DNA from 2 places in the Phreatobacter sp. GW821-FHT04C01 genome. Region 1 is predicted to be linked to the other one. Evidence: riboswitches for the same ligand, from Rfam matches in the RefSeq annotation. Region 1 holds a riboswitch; the other holds the start of a gene.

Region 1 (4,213 bases):
GCGATGATCCCCTTGCCACAGGTCACCGATCTCCGGCTCATGCAGGCGCTCGGGCGGGCCTGAGTCTCGCAGGATTTCGGCGGCCTCGGCCGCCATACCCCATCGCCGTCCGGACGCCCGACGCGGCGACCGGCGGCCAGCAAAGGCAGACAGCATGGACAACCAGGCGACCAACGCCGTCATGACGCCCGACGGCCCCCAAGGCGGGGCAGGCGAGGCGCTTCTCGCCTTGCTCGAGACGCGCCGGTCGGTCGGCATGACCATGCTGAGCGAACCGGGGCCCAGTGCCGCCGAACTGCAGCGGCTCCTGACCATTGCCGCCCGCGTGCCCGATCACGGTGTCCTCGAACCCTGGCGTTTCATCGTGGTCGAGGGCCAGGCCCGTTCCGACGCCGGCGCCCGCTTCGCCGAACTCTATGCCGCCGAGAACGAGGCGATGGACGCCGAAAAGCGCGCCAAATTCGCCGGCATCATGTCGCGCGTCTTCACCTATGCGCCGGTCATCGTCATCGTCGTCAGCCGCAGCGACGCAGCCGCACGCATTCCCTCCTGGGAACAGGACCTGTCGGCCGGCGCCGCCTGCATGAACCTGCTCACCGCCGCCCATGCGCTCGGCTTCGGCGCGACCTGGCTGACCGGCTGGGCCGCCTATAGCCCCGGCGCCCATGCGCTTCTGGGATTGGTGCCGGGCGAAAGGATCGCCGGCGTCGTCCATATCGGCACCGCCAGGGAGGCGCCCGCCGAACGCAAGCGCCCGGACCTTGCCACGATCACCACCTGGTGGCAGGCGCCGGACGCCGGGCCGGCGGCCTGACGGCACGGCCGAAGCGGCCGCCGATGATCGCCGGGGCGTCGATCGCGCCGCCTCCTGGCTGGGCCGCCCGGGTCTCGACGGCGCTACCTCCACGCATCGTCTTGCCCGGGCCTGTCCCGGGCATCCACGACTTCTCTTGCGGCGGGATGTTTCGCCCCGTGCCGCTGCGGGCATCTTGCCGCGACCGGGTCGCAGCTCCGATGGGATCCGATCTCCACGATCGACCGTGCCGAATTGGTGGATGGCCGGGACCAGCCTGGCCGGGACGAGAATGGCCGGTGAGGGAAGCGCAGGGGATCGACCCAGGCGCCGGGCCAGATCATCCCCCACACTCATCCCGCATCTGCCTGTGCGAAACGGAATGAGGCCGCATTGCGGCAAACGCCTATTTGTGTTTCGTTAAGCGAATCTTCGGTGCTCCCTTCGCAGGGAGTGAAACGGGAATGCGGTGCGTGCTGGTTCAAGCACAAGGCCGCGGCTGCCCCCGCAACTGTAAGCGGATAGCGCTCTTCGACAAACCACTGGCCTTCGGGCCGGGAAGGGGAAGCGGCGCCTGACCCGCGAGCCAGGAGACCGGCCGAGGATCGACTGTAACCCATGCCGGCGGAGGGCCGGAGGAGCCGATCCATGTCCATGTCTTCGCCGCGCGCGGCCGCGCCGGCTATTGCTGTCCTGTTGCTCGCCGGTGCCGCGGCCCCGGCTTTTGCCCAGCAGACCCAGAATACGCCGACCATTCTCGACGAGATCGTGGTGACCTCGACCGGGCGCCCGGAACCGCGCAGCCGCATCACCGGTACCGTTCAGGTCATCGAAGGCGAGCGCATCACCCAGTCGACGGCCCGCTCGGTCACCGAACTGCTCGCCGAGAACGCCGTCGGCTTTTTCTCCGAGTGGACGCCCGGCCAGACCTCGATCAACATCCGCGGCGGCGCCACTGACGGCCAGGGCAAGGATTTCCGCAGCCAGGTCCTGGTGCTGATCAACGGCCGCCGCGCCGGCACCGCCAATATCTCGAAACTGTCGCCGGCCGACGTCGACCGCATCGAGGTCATCCGCGGCCCGGCCTCGGTGATCTATGGCAGCCAGGCGATTGGCGGCGTCATCAACATCATCCTGAAGAACGGCCGCAACACCACCGGCAATTTCGCCGATATCCAGGGCGGCTCCTGGGGCCTCCTGCAGGGCCGCGGCCATGTTGCCGGCCAGAGCAACGGCAACGATTATTATGTCGGCATTTCCGGCGGCCGGCGCGACAGCTACCATTCGGGAGCCGGCGGCGGCCTGATGGCCAATACCCAGTACCAGCGGCTCGGAATCACCGGCGCCTTCGGCCGCCAGATCAACGACAACCACCGCGTCGACGTCACCGTGCGGTCGGACGGCATCTACGATGCCGGTTTCCGCGGCTCGTCCTGGAGCACGTTCAACCGCGACGAACGCACCAATGCCTCGTTCGATTTCGTCTATTCCGGCAAGACCGACACCGATTTCGCCCGCTGGACCGCGCATACCTACCTGGTGTCGGACCGCGACGTGTTCCGCTGGGCGGCGCCCAATTCGGCGACCGTCGCGCAACGCACCCGGCTCGATCTCAACCGCCGCCACCTCGACATCATGGGGCTCCGGTTCCAGCCGATCTTCAACCTCTGGGCCGGCAACGAACTGCTTCTCGGGTTCGACGCCGAGCGCAGCTGGCTCCGCTCGCAGCGCTACCGCGAAAGCGTCAATCCCGCGATCAACCTGGCGCAGGTGTCGCCCCAGGACAACAACCAGACCGACTCGGTCATGGCCTTCTATGCCGAGAACAGCCAGCGCCTGTTCGACGACCGGCTGATCCTGCGTGCCGGTGTCCGCCACACCCGCGGCTCGACCAGTTTCGATACGACGCCGAACCTCGCCAACCAGGCGACCGGAAGCCGCCCTTATGACGCCACCACCTATACGGTCGGCGGCACCTACCGGGCGACCGACTACCTGAGCTTCCGCACCGGCGTGTCCACCGGCTTCCGTTCGCCGACGGCGACCGAACTCGCCGGCAATTACACCGTCCTGGTCGGCACCCAGATCTTCGGCAATCCGAACCTGAAGCCGGAGACCAGCCGCCAGTACGAGGTCGGCGCCACCTTCGCACTGAACGGCTGGAGCCTCGACGCCGCGCTGTTCCAGAACGTCATCTCGAACCGGATCGTCACCAAGCTCCGACCGGGTTCGAGCACCACCTCGGACTATGTCAACAATCCCGGCGACGTGACCGTGCGCGGCATCGAGCTGCAATTCGGCCTCGACGTGCTGCGCGCCTTCTCCGCCCAGGCCAATGGCTGGCACTGGTCGATGACGGCGAATGGCGGCTACAATTTCTTCATGCGCGACGGCGGCGCGGCGGCCACCGCCAACAGCAACCAGGTCGAGCGCATGTATCAGTACCAGGCTGCGATCGGCACGCGTTTCGGCCAGCGCACCGGCGTGGCGATCCCCTGGACGTTTTCCGTCACCGGTATCCTGCGCGGACCGCTCTGGTACAATACCGAGGAGCCCTTGCTGATCCCGGCCGGCGAACCGAATTCCAGCTATATTCACCGGAAGCCGGCCTTCTGGGTGTGGAATGCCCGGCTCGAGGGCGAATTGCGCAAGGGCCTGACCGCCTATGCCGCGGTCAACAATATCTTCAACATCAACCAGCACGCCCTTTTCATCGCGCTCGACCAGCAGCCCTTCATCGGCAATCCGACCAATGCCAATACCAATGGCATCGGCAATATGGGCAATTCCATGCCGGGCCGGGAATTCATCGTCGGCATGCAAGCGAGGTTCTGATCGTGACGGGAAGGGCGGTCCCGGCGGCATGTCTTGGACTGGCGCTCGTGGTCGCGCCGGCCGTCCCCCCGGCTTTGGCGGCGGAGCAGGCCCCCATCGTCGATGCGCTGGGGCGGCGGGTCATGTTCGCGCGGCCGCCGACGCGCCTCGTCACCATCTTCGCCTCGAACACCGAGCTGGTCGCCTCGCTTGGGCTGACCGAACGGATCGTCGGCATCGAGACCTACACCCGTTTTCCGCCTGAGGTGGTCGGCCGCCCCACCGTTGGCGGCCGGCTCGGCTTTTCGGTCGACCGGGTGGTGCGCCAGCGCCCCGACCTCGTGGTCGTCACGCCGGCGCGCCAGGCGGTGAACCAATTGGTCGATCCCATGGAACGGCTCGGCATTCCCATCATCGTGCTGACCCACCGCTCCATTCCCGAGGTCATGGCCAATATCCGGCTGGTTGCCGATGTCACCGGCGTGCCCGACAGGGGCGCGGCGGTGACCGGCGCCTTGCAGGCACGCCTCGACGCGGTGGCCGCCCGCATCGCCGGCAAGCGCCGGCCGCGCATCGTCATGATCACCGGACGGGTTGCCACCGGCA
Region 2 (4,213 bases), on a different contig from region 1:
TATGTCAACGAAAATATATATTCTTGCGATCCGACGCATTTCGCCCTATTCGTTGGGGCTGAATCGTCGACAGGGGCCCGACCCGCCCGCACGGCACGCTCTGAGGAGAATTGTCTTGATCGGACATCGGGCGAGCACCAAAAGCCTGACGGAAGCGGCCTATCTGGCCTTGCGCGCCGATATCCTGGCCTGCCGTCTCGCGCCCGGCGAGAAGATCAAGATCAACGACATCTGCGCCTCCCGGGGCGTCAGTCTCGGTGCCATCAGGGAGGCCTTGTCGCGGCTCACCGCCGAAGGACTGGTGGTTGCCGAGGCCCAGCGGGGCTTCAACGTCGCGCCGGTGTCTCAGGACGATCTGATCGATCTCACCAGCACGCGCATCGAGCTCGAACTGGTTTGCCTGAAGCGGGCCATCGAGCAGGGCGACGTCGAATGGGAGACCGCCATCGTCGCCGCCTATCACCGCCTGTCGCGAACGCCGGAGCGGGTCGAAGGCGATCCGATGGCGGTCAGCGAAGACTGGGCCTCCGCGCACAAGGCATTTCATGCTGCGCTTGTCGCAGCCTGCGGCAGCCCGTGGCGCCTCAGGCTCAGGGCCATTCTCTACGACCAGAGCGAACGCTACCGGCGGCTCTCGGTGCCGGCGGTTCCCCAAGAGCGCGACCTGGACACGGAACACCGGGGCCTGATGGAGGCAGCGCTTGCGCGGGATGTGGCCGGCCTCGGCGCGCGCATGCGCGATCATCTGACCACGACGACCGACAGAGTCCTGCCGCTCGCCATGCCGGTCGCGCCCGCCAAGGCGTCACGCGGGCAGGCGCAGCGCGCCCGGCCGGACGTCGACGAGCCGATCGCCTCGTAGACCGCCGGACGAGACCGTGATCGCCGGCGCGACGCTCCGCCGCGATGACCTTGCAGGTAATTGGATCGGTTTGCCGAGCCGCCATGATCGCTCCGTCAAACACGCACGGAGACTGACATGACCAACCCGACCGAACTCGCCGACCGCTACATCGCCATGTGGAACGAAACCGATGCGGCCGCGCGCCGCAAGCTCGTCGGCGAGATCTGGGCCGCCGACGCCCATTTCGCCGATCCGGTGGCCGAGGGCCGCGGCCACGACCAGATCGACGCTGTCCTCGGCGGCGTCCAGAAGCAATTCGCCGGCCTCCGCTTCAGCCTCGTCGGCAAGCCCGACGGCTTCGGCAACCATGTCCGGCTGTCCTGGCAGCTCGCCGCGGGCGACGGCCCCGCGGTGGTCAAGGGCACCGATATCGGCCGCGTTTCGGCGGATGGCCGGCTTGCCTCGGTGGTCGGCTTCTTCGACCTCGTCCCGGGCTGAGATCGGATCGGCCGATACGTCGCCGCGACGTTCGCAGCGTCCCGGCGCTGCCCGTTGGCCCCCCGGGAGTTCGGCATTGCAGGCCCCCGCATCACAGAATTGACTCAATTCAGATCGGCCTCTAGTGAGGTCGGGACGGTTCCCTTCGGGGACGAACAGGGAATGCAGTGAGGGGCCTCCGCCCCGATGCTGCGGCTGCCCCCGCAACTGTAAGCGGATGGCACCCATCACATGCCACTGGGGGAAACCCTCGGGAAGGCGATGGGTGCCGATATCCGCGAGCCAGGAGACCTGCCGTCAGTCGTGGTCACACGCGAGTGCGTCGGGCGGGGTGTCCTGATCGTAGCCGAACAGCCGGGCCTTCCGTGAAGGTCGCTGGGAAGCCTCGTTCGCGGTGACGTGTCGCCACGCACCGAGGTCCAAGGTGAACCAGCCGTCGTCCCAACCGCGCCCGCCCAAGGCGCTGTCATTGTCCGTCATCGCCCTCGCGACCGCCCTGCCCGGCCTGGCACTGGCGCAGTCCGCGCCGCCGCCAGCCGCCGGCCAGCCCTTGCCGACGATCGAGGTGGCCACCGGCCAAGACGGTGGCCTCGGTCTTTCGACGCCGAGTTCGACCGCCAGCCGTCTCGGGCTTACGCCATTGCAGACGCCGGCAAGCGTCGAGATCATCCGCGGCGAGACCGCGCGGGAGCGCGGGCAGCAGAGCATCACGGAAGCCGTGACCCAGAACGCCACGGGCTTCTCGTCGGTCGCCCCGCCGGTCCTCGGCTCCGCTTTCGCGGTGCGCGGCTTCCAGGGCAATAATTCGGTCATGCAGCTCTATGACGGCTCGCGGCTGTTTCCGGGTCGCGGCAACGTCACCTTTCCTTTCGACACTTGGTCGGTCGAACGCATCGAGGTGCTGCGCGGACCGGCCTCTGTCCTCTATGGCGAAGGCGCCATCGGCGGCGTCATCAATGTCGTGCCGAAAAAGCCGATCACCACGGGCTTCCGCAACGAGGCCGAACTGTTCTTCGATTCCAATTTGACCCGGCGCATCGCGCTCGACAGCGGCGGGCCGATCTCACAGGCCCTGTCCTATCGCTTCAACATCGTCACCGATGCGTCGAACGGCTGGGTGGATCGCGGCAACTCGTCCAACTTCGCCGCATCCGGTGCCCTGCGACTGCAGGCCACCCCCGATCTCGCCTTCACGATTTCTACCGACTACGGCCACCAGAACCCCATGCGCTACTACGGCACGCCCTATCGGGACGGCGTGCTGGACACCAGCATCCGCCGGCGCAACTACAATGTCTCCGACAGCCTGGCGCGCTTCGAGGACAGCTGGAGCCAGTTCAAGACCGAGTGGACGCCGTCCGACGCATTGTCGTTGCGCAACGTCTTCTATTACCTCACAAGCCGGCGCGAATGGCGCAATGCCGAGACCTACTTCTGGAACACCGGCACCAATCAGGTCGAGCGCAGCAATTACAGCCACATCCTGCAACAGCAGAACCAAGTCGGTAACCGCGCCGACCTGACCTTCCGCACCCAGGTGTTCGGGCTGCGCAACGAGACCGTCGTGGGCTTCGACATCAACCGCGCCAATTTCGGTTATTCGAGTTATTTCCCGGCCGGCGCCTTGCCCTTCCTGCCCTATATGAGTTCGGTCAACCCCAACGTCTTCGATCCCGGCAGCTTCCCGGATCCGAACCGGCTCGACCCGAAATTCCGATCGACGATCAGCCAGCAATCGCTGTTCGCCGAAAACCGTCTGTCATTGCGTGACAATCTCACCATTGTCGGCGGCCTCCGCCTGGACCGGCCCACCATCAACCGCCAGGACCTGAGCACGCCGTCGGGCAGCTTCGAGCGAACCTTCTCCTCGGTCGGCTGGCGGGTCGGCGCCGTCTATAATCCCGTGCCGGATTTCGCCATCTACGGCCAATACGCGGTCGCCAGCGACCCGATCAACGTGCCGCTGCTCGACTACACCAAGAGCTTCCAGAATTTCGATCTGACCCGCGGCCGGCAGATCGAAGTCGGCGTCAAGCAGTCGTTCTGGGGCGGGCGCGGCCAATGGACCCTCGCGGCCTTCCAGATCGTCAAGAACAACCTCCTGGTCGTGAACCCCGCGGATTTCTCGCTGCAGCAGATCGGCCAGCAATCATCGCGCGGCATCGAAGCGGCGGTCTCACTGACATTGGATGGCGGCTGGCGAATCGATGCCAACGCAGCCGTGCTGAAGGCCCGCTATGACGACTTCCGCTATATCGATTTCGTCTCGTTCTCGGTGGTCGACTACACCAACAAGGTCCCGATCCTGGTGCCCCAGGCGACCGCCAATCTCTGGCTGTCCTGGGCGTTCCGGGAGAACTGGGAGGCCAGCGCCGGCCTGCAATTCGTCGGCCAGTCCTATGAGGACTTCGCCAACACCATTGTTCGCCCGGCCTATACCCTGGTCAATGTCGGGCTGAAATGGCAGCCGACCCCGAACACCACCTTCAACTTCCGGATCAAGAACCTGTTCGACAAGGTCTATTCGTCCTACCTGCGCTATGACCCGGACAATGGCTATCTGCAGGGGTTCCTCGGCCAGCCGAGAACCTTCCAGGCCTCGATGAACGTGAAGTTCTGAGAACCGGCGCGGACGCCCTCGCGGCGCCCGCGCCCGCCCTCTGCCCGGCGTGGAGACTGCCGCCCCATGGAGACCTTCGACTGGCTGGCCACGCAGATCGATACCGCCGCGGTCGAATGGAGCATGGGCGCCTTCGGAGCGATCGAAGGTTTTCGCAGGCGCCCGGACGAGGTCGTGACCGTCACGCGGGCCCCCGATGGCGTGACGGCCGTGACGCAGCGCGGCGGCATCCGATTGAACGCCGCCGGCGA

What was found. Region 1 has a riboswitch for cobalamin ahead of AC07WJ_RS17950 (TonB-dependent receptor). Riboswitches for the same ligand answer to the same signal wherever they lie in the genome.
Region 2: it holds a riboswitch for cobalamin, as region 1 does, so the genes downstream of both, AC07WJ_RS30405 (TonB-dependent receptor) here and AC07WJ_RS17950 (TonB-dependent receptor) in region 1, are expected to answer to the same signal.

The regions. Positions count from the first base shown of each region.
Region 1 is NZ_JBWKTP010000004.1:444,077-448,289, reverse strand. It holds gene AC07WJ_RS17960 (hypothetical protein) at 1-63, shown strand, start outside; gene AC07WJ_RS17955 (nitroreductase family protein) at 155-814, shown strand; cobalamin riboswitch at 1,210-1,410, shown strand; gene AC07WJ_RS17950 (TonB-dependent receptor) at 1,442-3,628, shown strand; gene AC07WJ_RS17945 (ABC transporter substrate-binding protein) at 3,631-4,213, shown strand, end outside.
Region 2 is NZ_JBWKTP010000010.1:283,001-287,213, reverse strand. It holds gene AC07WJ_RS30415 (GntR family transcriptional regulator) at 116-862, shown strand; gene AC07WJ_RS30410 (nuclear transport factor 2 family protein) at 980-1,342, shown strand; cobalamin riboswitch at 1,462-1,655, shown strand; gene AC07WJ_RS30405 (TonB-dependent receptor) at 1,812-3,962, shown strand; gene AC07WJ_RS30400 (DUF6925 family protein) at 4,029-4,213, shown strand, end outside.